2 linked regions of the Variovorax terrae genome follow. The main gene of each other region encodes a partner of the protein of the gene in region 2 in a complex. Links are inferred from orthologs where the notes say so. Each region holds a gene or a part of one and is shown on either strand. Other genes may lie near its edges. The genes, in order: rodA and mrdA.

Region 1 (5,887 bases), on a different replicon or contig from region 2:
GCATTCATCGCGTCCTGGATGTAGCCTTTGAGGATGCCGTCCTCGATCAGCACGTTGCGCTGGCTGGCGTTGCCCTCGTCATCGACGTTGAGCGAGCCGCGGCGGTCGGCGATGGTGCCGTCGTCCAGCACGGTGACGCCCTTGGCCGCCACGCGCTGGCCGATGCGGCCGCTGAAGGCGCTCGAGCCCTTGCGGTTGAAGTCGCCTTCCAGCCCGTGGCCGATGGCTTCGTGCAGCAGGATGCCGGGCCAGCCGGGGCCAAGCACCACGGTCATCTCGCCGGCCGGGGCCGGGCGCGATTCGAGGTTGGTCAGCGCGGCATTGACTGCGTCGTTCACATACGAAGCGATGTGCTCGTCATCGAAATAGGCCAGGCCGAAGCGCCCGCCGCCGCCGCCCGAGCCCATTTCGCGGCGGCCGTTCTGTTCGGCAATCACGGTCACACTCAGGCGCACCAGCGGGCGCACATCGGCCGCCAGCGTGCCGTCGGCGCGCGCCACCATCACCACGTCGTATTCGCTGGCCAAGCCCGCCATCACCTGCGCCACGCGCGGGTCCCGGGCGCGGGCCAGTTGTTCGACCTTTTCGAGCAGGTGCACCTTGGCCGTGCTGTCCAGCGTGGCGATCGGGTCCAGCCCCTGGTACAGCGAGCGGCTCGAAGCGACCTTCCTGGGCGCCACTTTGGCCCGGCCTCCCCGGGCCGCAGCCGAAATGGAGCGCACGGTGCGAGCCGCATCCAGCAGCGAGGCTTCGGAGATGTCGTCGGAATAGGCGAAGGCGGTCTTTTCGCCGCTGACCGCGCGCACGCCCACGCCCTGGTCGATGCTGAACGAGCCGGTCTTGACGATGCCCTCCTCCAGGCTCCAGCCTTCGCTGCGCGTGTACTGGAAATACAGGTCGGCGTCGTCCACCTTGTGCGCGGTGATCTCGGCCAGCGCGCGGCTCAGGTGCGATTCGTTGAGGCCAAAGGGTTCGAGCAGCAGGCGCTGGGCCGTGGCCAGGCGCTCAAGGGTGGGTTCGCGGGAGATCATGGGCCCATTTTAGGCCGAGCCCCATCCCCCGCGCGGCGGCAAGGTTGCACCGGCCCGCCCGCAGCGGCGGCAGCGATGCTTCAGGTCTTGCGCAGCAGCTTGAAGATCGCCGCGTCGTCCTCGCCGGCCAGGCCGGCCTCGCGGGCCTGCGCAAACACGGCGCTCACGCGCGCGCCCAGCGGCCCGTCGAACCCGGCGGCACGGGCGGCCTGTACCGCCAGCCGCGTGTCTTTTTCCAGCAGCGTCACATGGGCGCGCGGCGCGTAGTCGCCCGCGACGGCGCGGCGCATGCGGTCCGAGCCGATCCAGCTCTGGCCGCTGGACTGCTCGATCACGTCCAGGGTGGCGCCAGGATCAAGCCCCATGCGCTCCGCCAGCGCCAGCACCTCGGCCGCCCCCACGAGGTTGATGCCCGCCAGCAGGTTGTTGACCAGCTTGGTGCGCGCGCCGTCGCCCGGCCGCCGGCTGATGCGGAAGACGCGGCTGGACAGTGTCTCGATCAAACCGCGGTGCGCCTCGAACGCCGCGTCGGCGCAGGCCACCATGAGGCTCATGCTGCCGTCGCGCGCCCGGACCGGCCCGCCCGACAGGGGCGCGTCGATGGCGTGCACGCCCAGCGCTGCCAGCCGGCGGGCGAAGTCCTCGGTGTCCTGCGGCGCGATGGTGGGGCACAGCAGCACGGCTTGGCCGGGCCGCAGCGCACCGGCCGCGCCGTCGGGGCCGAACAGCACGGCTTCGGTCTGGGCCGCGTCCACCACGCAGACGATGATTGCTGTCGAATCCATAGCAATCAATGACCCACTGGCGCGGACCTCGGCGCCCTGGGAGGTCAATTCCGCGGTGCGGACCGGATCCAGGTCGCACACCCGCACCGGCCAGCCCCGGGCCAGCAGGTTGGCCGCCATGCCGGCGCCCATGTTGCCGACGCCGATGACACCGACCGGGTAAGGCGCCGCCATCGCCGTCACGATTGCACCAGCCGCTTGGACTTGGAGATCGCCATCAGGATGCCCAGGCCCATGCCGAGCGTGACCATGGCCGTGCCGCCGTAGCTGATGAAAGGCAGCGGCACGCCCACCACGGGCAGGATGCCGCTGACCATGCCCATGTTGACGAAGGCGTAGGTGAAGAAGATCAGCGTCACGGCGCCCGCCAGCAGGCGCGAGAACAGCGTGGGCGCCTCCAGCGCGATCGCCAGCCCGCGCAGGATCAGGAACACGAAGCCGGCGATCAGGAACAGGTTGCCGAGCAGGCCGAATTCCTCGGAATAGGCGGCGAAGATGAAATCGGTGGTGCGCTCGGGAACGAACTCCAGGTGCGTCTGCGTGCCCTGCATGAAGCCCTTGCCGAAGACCCCGCCCGAGCCGATGGCGATCACGCCCTGGATGGTGTGGAAGCCCTTGCCCAGCGGGTCGCGGCTCGGGTCCAGCAGGGTGCAGATGCGCTGCTGCTGGTAGTCGTGCAGCACCGGCCAGCGCACGCCGTCGGCGCACAGGCTGGGCTCGAAGATCACGATCAGGATCACGCCGACGAGACCGATCAGCGCCGGCGGCAGGATCAGCTTCCAGGACAGGCCCGCGAAGAAGATCACCGACAGCCCGGCCGACAGCACCAGGAGCGCGGTCCCCAGGTCGGGCTGCCTCATGATCAGGCCCACCGGCACGCCCAGCAGCACAGCGGCCACCAGGAAATCGAGCGGCCGCAACTGGCCTTCGCGCTTCTGGAACCACCAGGCCAGCATCAGCGGCATGGCGATCTTGAGGATTTCGCTGGGCTGGATCACCACGCCGAGGTTGATCCAGCGCCGGGCGCCCTTCTTGGTGATGCCGAAGACCGCCACCGCGATCAGCAGCACCACGCCCGCCGTGTACAGAGGCACGGCGAACGTCATCAGCCGCTGCGGCGGGATCTGCGCCATCACGAACATGATGGCGCCGGCAATCAGCATGTTGCGGCCATGGTCGATGAAGCGCGTGCCGTGGTCGTAGCCGGACGAATACATGGTCAGCAGGCCGGCGCAGACCAGCAGGAACACGGCAAAGGCCAGCGGGCCGTCAAAGCCCCGGAACATCGGGGCGGCACGCTGCCAGTAGGAGGGTTTTTCGAATACGGCGGCCATGGGGGTGGATTATCCCGCGCGGACCTGTCGCGCCTCGCCCACACCGGCCATCTCACCCCATATTTTGGGGATGCGATTTGAAACAGTTGGTGTTACGTTTGACACGCCCCATTGAAACACGAGGAGGAGGCACCCCATGGAAATGAACATCCCCCGGCTTCGCCGGATCGGCGCAGCGCTGTCCAGCGTCGCCCTGCTCAGCCTGGCCGCCTGTGGCGGCGGCGGTGGCGGCACATCGCCCGCCCCGTCCGCCACTGCCAGCGTCCCCATCACCGTGGTCGACGGCCCGATCAAGAATGCATTGGTCTGTCTCGACAAGAACAAGAACGGCGCCTGCGACAGCGGCGAGCCCTCGGGCCGCACCGACGGCAGCGGCAACGTCACCCTGCAGGTCCCGGCCGAAGATGCCGGCAAGTACCCCATCCTGGCCGTGGTCGGCACCGATGCGGTGGACACTGACACCGGCGCGGTGCCCATCCCCTTCGTCCTGAAGGCCCCTGCCGACAAGCCCGGCGTGGTCAGCCCGCTGACCACCCTGGTCCAGGCCCTGGTCGAGAGCACGGGCGCCAGCTCCGCGTCGGCCGCCGCGTCACTCCAGTCCACGCTGGGCCTCAACGTCTCGCTGTTCGAGGACTTCACCAAGAGCAGCAGCGCCGACGGCAAGACCGCCGGCACCGTCGCCCGCATGGTGGTGGTCACGACCCAGCAGCAGTCCAAGGCGCTGGCCAGCGCCGTCGGCACCAAGAACCCGATCGACGGCAGCACCATCAACCAGAAGGACCTGGACAAGGCCATCCAGCAGAAGCTGCTGCAAATCCTGTCCGATCTCGTGACCAAGCTGGCCGACCCCAGTGTGAAGGCCGCGCAGAACCCCGCTGATCTCTCCGCAGCCTTGACGACCCTGGCCCAGGCCCTGGTGAACGATGCCACCACCGGCCTCACCACCACGACCGTGGCCACGATCGTGGCCATCAACAACCAGACCGCCTCCGGCTCGGGCAGCACCAGTGAAGCGCCAGCGGCCAGCGGCCAGCGTGCAGCTCAACTCGATGAACTTCTACGACAGCTCGAACTGGAACTGGCGCGTGCTGGCTTCCACGGCCGCCCAGAACACGCCGGACAGCAACAACCGCACCCGCTACGTGGACCGCCGCAGCAGCAACAACATGGGCGCTGTGGCCAACTGGGGCTTCGGCGGCCAGCCCAACCGCCAATCCGACCTGCACTGGAATGGCACGTCCTGGATCAACTGCCCGATCAACTACGAGAACCTCAGCACGGTACGCGACGCCGCCGGCAACAGCAACTACGACATCTGCGACAAGTTCGAGATCGGTTCGTCCAACCGCGCCAGCTTCGACATCGGCGGCCGCACCATGCTGGAGGTGCTGCAGCAGATCCGCGACGGCGGCTTCACGAACCTGTACGTCGCCAATGCCGACTCGCTGCTGGGCTCCACCGCATTCCCCACGGGCGCCAAGCTGTACTACAACACGACCTCGGCGCTGAACACGGCCCTGGCGTACTACCCCGGCGTGGGCAGCGTGATGCGCAACGCCAGCGCCGCCGTGGCCGCGGGCAAGACCAGCGCCAGCGACAATACGTCTGCTTGCGCCTCGATCACGCAATCCACGCCACAGGGCGGCTACACCACGCCGGCCACCACGCTGGAGAGCATGATCGCAGCCAATCAGGGCACGCCCTGTGTCTATAGCCCCGGCTCGACGGTGATCACCACGCCCAGCGGCACCGCCACGGTGCCCAGCGGAGCGCGCAACGATGCGTGGAGCTACAGCTCCGTCTCCATCGGCGTGCTGGGCAACGCCCTCACCGGCGGCTACCAGACCTCGTACTACACGACCAACACCCACCTGCGCGCAGCGTTCGGTGCCGGCAATGTGGTGAAGTACTACAGCTGCCAGCAGCGCTCCACCGACGGCTCGCCGCGCAACTGCGACCCGATCGGCACCGGCACCTACACGATCAGCACGATGGGCGACGGCCGCGCCATGACCCTGAGCACCCCCCCGGCGCTCACCGGCGGCCTGAACTACCAGCGCATCTTCGTGGAGCGCGGCGGCAAGGTCTACGCGGGCTACCAGAACAAGCCCGTGGTCAACCGTTCGGCGCGCTTCAACATGCAGGCCAGCAACGCCCTGCTCACCAAGCTGGGGCTGCCCGCCGTCGACCCGGCCACGCCGATCAGCCTGACCCCGGCTTCCTACGCCGGTGACTGGATCATCAACGACAGCAGCGACAGCGGCGGCCTGCAGGTCACCACCGGCACGACCCTGCGCCTGAATCCCAGCTTCGTGTCCGGCAACGCCTCCACCACCGCGTGCATCGACAACAGCATCAATGCCTACGAGAGCTGCACCATCACCGTGAACGGTGCCACCGGCGCGTTCACGCTGACCGATGCGTCGGGCAGCGGCAGCGGCACGCTCAACTTCCTGAGCGGCGCCGTCAGCGGCACGTACACGCCCACGGGCGGCTCTGCCATGACCTTCACGGGAATGCGGCGCTGACCGGCTGACCGGTTACCTGGGCCAGGGCTGGCACCCTGGCCCGACCCCGCCCTCCACCCCGCTTCGGCGGGGTTTTCTTTTGGGCGGCCATCAGGCGGTTTGCTATCAATTCAATAGCATACAATGACCGCTGAACCAGGACATCAGGCCGATCTGGCTTGAAAACCGGCCTCTCTCACCCCGGCAGCCGGATCTCCACCTCGGTGCCG
Region 2 (6,064 bases):
CGCGCTTTCGCGTCACGCAGCCGCTGCGCGCGGCGGTGGCCACCGTGCTCTATCCGATTCAATGGCTGGCCCTGCGCCCGGTGCAACTCGCGCGCCAGGGCGGCAGCTATTTCGAGGCGCTGCAAAGCGCCCAGGGCGAGGAACAGGCGGCGCGCCGCAAGCTGGCCCTGCAGTCGCAGCGCGCCAACCAGGTCGAGCAGCTGGCGCAGGAGAACGAGCGCCTGCGCAAGCTGCTGGCCCTGCGCGAGCAGGTGACCACGCCGGCCCAGGCCGCCGAGGTGCTGTACGACGCGGCCGACCCCTACACCCGCAAGGTGATCATCGACAAGGGGCTGGCCCAGGGCATCGAGGCCGGCTCGCCGGTGCTCGACGAGTCCGGCGTGCTGGGGCAGGTCACGCGCGTGCATCCGCTGGTCAGCGAGGTCACGCTGGTGATCGACCGCGACCAGGCCATCCCCGTGCTGAACACCCGCACCGGCGCGCGCAGCGTGGCCTACGGCGACCCGACCGGCCTGGCCGGCGGCGGGCTGGAGCTGCGCTTCATGGCCGGCAATGCCGACGTGCAGTCGGGCGACCTGCTCACCACCAGCGGCGTGGACGGCGTCTACCCGCCGGGCCTGCCGGTGGCCAAGGTGGACAAGGTGGAGCGCCGCGCCGACTCGGCCTTTGCCCGCATCCACTGCGTGCCGCAGGCGCTGGTGCAGGGCGCGCGCTACGTCATGGTGCTGAGCCCGGTGTCGGCGCAGATTCCCGAGCGCCCGCCGGGCGATGCCGCGCGCGAAACGGCGCGCAAGGGCCCGCGCAAATGAACCGCACCGGAGGCACGCCATGATCATGCGACCGGGCCAGCAGCTGCTGCTGCCGGCCAACCCGGTGTTCATCTGGGGCAGCCTGGTGATGGCCCTGCTGGTCAACCTGGTGCCGCTCGGGCGGGTGGCCTGGATGCCCGACGTGCTGGCGCTGGTGCTGGTGTTCTGGAGCGTGCACCAGCCGCTGCGCGTGGGCATCGGCGCCGCCTTCGTGTTCGGCCTGTGCATGGACGTGCACCAGGCCGCGCTGCTGGGCCAGCATGCCTGGGCCTACACCGCGCTGAGCTTCTTCGCCATCACCATCCACCGCCGCCTGCTGTGGTTCAGCGTGCCCTCGCAGGCGCTGCAGGTGCTGCCGCTGTTCGTCGCGGCCCATGCGATCGAGCTGACCATCCGCATGATCGGCGGCGGCGTGTTTCCCGGCCTGAGCCTGCTGCTGGCGCCGCTGTTCGAGGCCCTGCTGTGGCCGGTGGTGAGCGTGCTGCTGCTGGCGCCGCAGCGCCGGGCGCCCGATCCCGACGAGAACAGACCGCTATGAACGCCCGCACGGCCGCAGCGCAGGGCCGCTTCAAGCAAGGCCAGCGCCCTCGGGGAGCGTGGGGGCTCCAATGACCGAGCTGCCCAACGTCGAAGCCGACCTGTCCCGCTTCCGGCGCCGGGTGCTGGTGGCCAGCGCCGTGGTGCTGCTGGCGTTCCTGCTGCTGGTGCTGCGGCTGGCCTACCTGCAGGTCATCCGCCACGAGGACCTCGACGAGCAGGCCGAGAGCAACCGCACCGCGGTGGTGCCGATCGTGCCCAACCGCGGGCTGATCCTGGACCGCAACGGCGTGGTGCTGGCCACCAACTACTCGGCCTACACGCTGGAGATCACGCCGTCCAAGGCCGGCAACCTCGAGCAGACGCTGGATGCGCTGGCGCAGGTGGTGGACATCCAGCCGCGCGACCGGCGCCGCTTCAAGAAGCTGCTGGAGGAGTCCAAGAGCTTCGAGTCGCTGCCCGTGCGCACGCGGCTGAGCGACGAGGAGGTGGCGCGCTTCGCGGCGCAGCGCTACCGCTTTCCGGGCGTGGACATCAAGGCCCGGCTGTTCCGCAACTACCCCTACGGCGAGCTGGCGAGCCACGTGATCGGCTACATCGGCCGCATCAACCAGGCCGAGAAGGAGCGCATCGAGGACTCCGAGGACGACAGCAACTACCGCGGCACCGACTACATCGGCAAGCTCGGCGTCGAGCAGAGCTACGAGCGGCAACTGCACGGCATCACCGGCGTGGAAGAAGTCGAAACCTCGGCCGGCGGGCGGGCCGTGCGCAAGCTCGCCAGCAACCCGGCCACGCCGGGCAACACCGTGATGCTGTCGCTCGACATCAAGCTGCAGAAGCTGGTGGAGGACATGTTCGGCGAGCGCCGCGGCGCCCTGGTCGCGCTCGATCCGCGCAACGGCGAGGTGCTGGCCTTCGTGAGCAAGCCCACCTTCGACCCCAACCTGTTCGTCGAGGGCATCGACGTGGAGAACTGGCAGGCGCTCAACGAGTCGCTCGACAAGCCGCTGCTCAACCGGGCCCTGCGCGGCACCTACCCGCCGGGCTCCACCTACAAGCCGTTCATGGCCATGGCCGCGCTGCAGACCGGCAAGCGCTCGCCCAGCGCCATCATCCAGGACAACGCCTCCTGGACCTTCGGCGGCCACACCTTCCGCAGCCACGGCGACATCGCGCTCGGGCCGGTCGACATGTACCGCGCCATCGTCAAGTCGAGCAACGTGTACTTCTACTCGCTGGCCAACGACATGGGCGTGGACACCATGCACGACTTCATGAAGCCGCTGGGCTTCGGCCAGATCACCGGCATCGACATCAACGGCGAGGTGCGCGGCGTGCTGCCCAGCACCGAGTGGAAGCGCAATGCCTACAAGCGCCCCGAGCAGAAGAAGTGGTACGCGGGCGAAACCATCTCGCTGGGCATCGGCCAGGGCTACAACACCTTCACCATGCTGCAGATGGCGCAGGCCACGGCCATCCTGGCCAACAACGGCGTCAAGCACAAGCCGCACCTGGTGCTGGCGACGCAGGACGCGGTGACGCGCACGCGCGAGCCGGTGGTGCAGCCCGCGCCCGAAGACCTGGGCTTCAAGCCCGAGAACGTGGCCGTGGTGCGCCGCGCCCTGGTGGGCGTGACGCAGGAGGGCACCTCGGCGCGCGTGTTCGCGGGCGCCGGCTACCTGAGCGCGGGCAAGACCGGCACCGCGCAGGCCGTGACCATCGGCCAGAAGGACAAGTACAACAAGGCCAAGCTCGAGGAGCACCAGCGCGACCACGCCGTCTACATGGCGTTCGCGCCGGCCGACGAGCCGAAGATCGCGCTGGCCGTGATCGTGGAGAACGCCGGCTGGGGCGCCGAGGTGGCCGCGCCGCTGGCGCGCCGCGTGTTCGACTACTGGCTGCTCGGCCAGTACCCGAGCGAGCAGGACCTGGCGGCGGTGCAGAAGGGCCAGGCCTCCGCGCCCCTCGGCAAGCCGCGGGCGGCGGCGGACGTGGCCTGGCCGCCGGCCGGCGGCGTGGGCGCCCTGGCTGCCGCCGTGCCTGCGGCATCGGCCGCGGCGCCCGTGGCGGCTGGCGCGCCGCCCGCCCCGGGGCCGCTGACCGTGGCCGCGGGCCGGGCCGAGCGCTAGGGTCTGTTGCCCCGAAAACGCCTTTGCGCCGGCTCAGGCGGCTGTTTCATGGTGAAAACGGCTGGATGTCCTTGTCCTGCGGTCATCGGGCGCTATTAAAACCGTAGCAATCAGCGCAGGAAGGCGTCGTAGCCGGTCTTCAGGATCAGCGCGCTGACCACCAGGATGAACACGCTGCGCACGAAGCCCGTGCCGTGCTTGAGCGCCATGTGCGTGCCCAGCAGGCTGCCGACCACGTTGGCGATGGCCAGCGTCAGCGCGAAATGCCACCACACATGGCCCTTGAGCGCGAACAGGATCAGCGCGGCCAGGTTGGTGGCGGTGTTGAGCAGCTTGGCCGAGGCCGAGGCGTTGAGGAAGTCGTAGCCCAGCCAGCGCACGAACAGGAACACGAAGAAGCTGCCGGTGCCGGGGCCGAAGAAGCCGTCGTAGAAGCCCAGCACCAGGCCGATCACGCTGGCCGCCAGCGTCTCGGCGCGGCCCGACAGGCGCGGCGCATGGGTGTGGCCGAGCTGCTTCTTGGCCAGCGTGTAGGCCAGCACCGCGATCAGGATGAAGGGCAGCAGCCGGCGCAGGAATTCCGGCGAGATCACGGTCACGGCCCAGGCGCCGGCAAACGAGCCGGCAAAGCCCGCGGCGGCGGCCGGCAGCAGGGCGGCCCAGCGCATCTGCACGCGCCGGTGGTACTGCCAGGTGGCGATGGCCGTGCCCCAGACCGAGGCGCTCTTGTTGACGCCGAACAGGGTGGCAGGGTGGGTGGTGGGGAAGGTGGCGAACAGGGCGGGCACCAGAATCAGGCCGCCGCCGCCCACGATCGAGTCCACAAAACCGGCCAGCAGCGAGGCCAGCGACACGACAAACAATTCCATGACTCGATTGTCGCATCCGTGCGTACTCTCAAATCAATAGCATGGAATGACCGTGCGATGCGGACCTTGGCGGGTTTGGTTCCAGAAAAAGAAAAAGGCGCCGGCTGGGCCGGCGCCTTGTGAATCAGCATCTCGCGGGATGCCTGCAAATGTATTCTGGTAACTTGTGGGTGTCTCCTCGGTCCCTCGCCCTCACGGGCAGCGTGGCCCGGTTGCGAGTGGTAACACTTTACCGGATGCACTTTCCCAGTGCATTGGGGATTTCCCGGCCAGGCCTTCGCGCCATGGCGGGCGATCCGGTGCCGCAGGAAGGGGCGCAAAACGCCGCCGCGCTTTGGCATGACTTATGCAGAGCAGCTTGCAGTTGGGCACAAAACGGGAACCATCATGAGGGCAGTCGGACGGCGGATCATCCTGATCATCGGGCTCTGGGCGGGGTGCGGGGCCATGGCCTGGGCCCAGGCGCCCGCGGCTCCTCCAAACCCGCCGGCCGCCACGGCCAGCGCACCGGCCGAAGCGCCCGCAGCGCAGGTGGCGCCGGCCGTTGCCGTGCCCGCCCCGGCGCCTGCCGCCGCCCCGACGCGCCCCTCGCTGGTGCCGCAGGACAGCCTGAACGCGGCCGACACCGCCTGGATGATGACCTCCACGGCGCTGGTGCTGCTGATGACGCTGCCGGGCATCGCGCTGTTCTATGCCGGCATGGTGCGCAAGAAGAACGTGCTCAACACCATGGCCTGCGTGGTGGCCATCGCGGCGCTGGTCAGCCTGCTGTGGTTCGCCGTAGGCTACTCGTGGGCCTTCACCCCGGGCAGCGGCTGGCTCGGCGGCAGCGAACGGCTGTGGTTCAGCGGCCTGGACTACATGAAGGAGGCGGGCAAGGTGGCGGTCAGCCACGTCGCGCCCAACGTGCCCGAGTCGGTCTACGCGATGTTCCAGCTCAGCTTCGCCATCATCACCGCGGCGCTGGTGGTGGGCTCGTTCGTGGAGCGCATGCGCTTCTCGGCCATGCTCTGGTTCATCGGCATGTGGACGCTGTTCGTCTACGCGCCGGTGGCGCACTGGGTCTGGGAGCCGGGCGGCTGGCTGGCCAAACTGGGCGCGCTCGACTTCGCGGGCGGCTCGGTGGTGCACATCAACGCCGGTGTCTCGGGCCTGGTCTGCGCCTACTTCCTAGGCGCGCGGCGCGGCTACGGGCGCGAGCCGTTCGAGCCCTTCAACCTCGGCCTCACCATGGCCGGCGCCGGCCTGCTGTGGGTCGGCTGGTTCGGCTTCAACGCGGGCTCGGCCGTGGCGTCCGACGGCCGCGCCGGCCTGGCGATGGCCGTCACGCACATCGCCGCGGCGGCCGGCGCCATCTCGTGGATGCTGGGCGAGTGGGTGCTGCGCCGCCGCCCCTCGCTGCTCGGCCTGTGCTCGGGCCTGGTGGCGGGGCTGGTGGCCATCACGCCGGCCTCGGGCTTCGTCTCGCCCCGCTCGGCGCTGGTCATCGGCCTGGTGGCGGGCGCTGCCTGTTACTGGGGCGCCACCGGCCTGAAGCGCCTGCTGCATGCCGACGATTCGCTCGACGTGTTCGGCGTGCACGGCATCGGCGGCATCGTGGGCTGCCTGCTGACCGGCGTGTTCGCGAGCAAGACGATCTCAGGCGCGGAGGGCAGCCTCTTCGTGCAGGCCGTCAGCGCAGGCGCGGTGATGGCCTACAGCCTGATCATGACCTCCC

The links.
Region 1: the proteins of mrdA (region 2) and rodA are in contact, whole or in part, in a crystal structure (PDB 6PL5), measured with the Thermus thermophilus proteins. The link is inferred for Variovorax terrae from one-to-one orthologs. Residues at the interface, in WP_223903432.1 of Thermus thermophilus: Arg4, Ile5, His6, Leu8, Ala9, Phe12, Ala15, Leu16, Leu19, Gly20, Arg22, Ala23, Trp24, Leu26, Gln27, Val28, Tyr31, Tyr34, Leu36, Leu43, Thr45, Asp47, Lys156, Gln157, Gly158, Ser160, Val184, Leu201, Glu202; in WP_223903423.1 of Thermus thermophilus: Phe161, Val165, Phe168, Val169, Leu172, Pro198, Tyr199, Glu202, Tyr211, Arg212, Asp213, Gln220, Val221, Gln223, Ser224, Ile226, Ala227, Ile228, Gly229, Ser230, Gly266, Phe267, Val270, Leu274, Tyr277, Gly278, Leu281, Phe285, Leu289, Arg297.

The regions. Positions count from the first base shown.
Region 1 is NZ_JALGBI010000001.1:467,720-473,606, reverse strand. The notes cover bases 1,074-3,849. They hold rodA (rod shape-determining protein RodA), read right to left. Parts: upstream 3,151-3,849; coding sequence 1,996-3,150; downstream 1,074-1,995. Other genes in these bases: MMF98_RS02120 (hypothetical protein), read right to left, coding at 3,160-3,849; MMF98_RS02130 (NAD(P)-dependent oxidoreductase), read right to left, coding at 1,112-1,990. Also shown: metalloprotease TldD, read right to left, coding at 1-1,031; more of MMF98_RS02120, read right to left, coding at 3,850-4,155; MMF98_RS02115 (hypothetical protein), read left to right, coding at 4,158-5,678; MMF98_RS02110 (sensor histidine kinase), read right to left, coding at 5,854-5,887. UniProt on the Escherichia coli protein: Peptidoglycan polymerase that is essential for cell wall elongation. Also required for the maintenance of the rod cell shape. Functions probably in conjunction with the penicillin-binding protein 2 (mrdA).
Region 2 is NZ_JALGBI010000003.1:33,936-39,999, reverse strand. Bases 995-3,947 are described here. They hold mrdA (penicillin-binding protein 2), read left to right. Parts: upstream 995-1,417; coding sequence 1,418-3,478; downstream 3,479-3,947. Other genes in these bases: MMF98_RS19530 (sulfite exporter TauE/SafE family protein), read right to left, coding at 3,589-3,947; mreD (rod shape-determining protein MreD), read left to right, coding at 995-1,347. Outside these bases: rod shape-determining protein MreC, read left to right, coding at 1-809; more of mreD, read left to right, coding at 829-994; more of MMF98_RS19530, read right to left, coding at 3,948-4,347; MMF98_RS19525 (ammonium transporter), read left to right, coding at 4,735-6,064. UniProt on the Escherichia coli protein: Catalyzes cross-linking of the peptidoglycan cell wall. Responsible for the determination of the rod shape of the cell. Is probably required for lateral peptidoglycan synthesis and maintenance of the correct diameter during lateral and centripetal growth.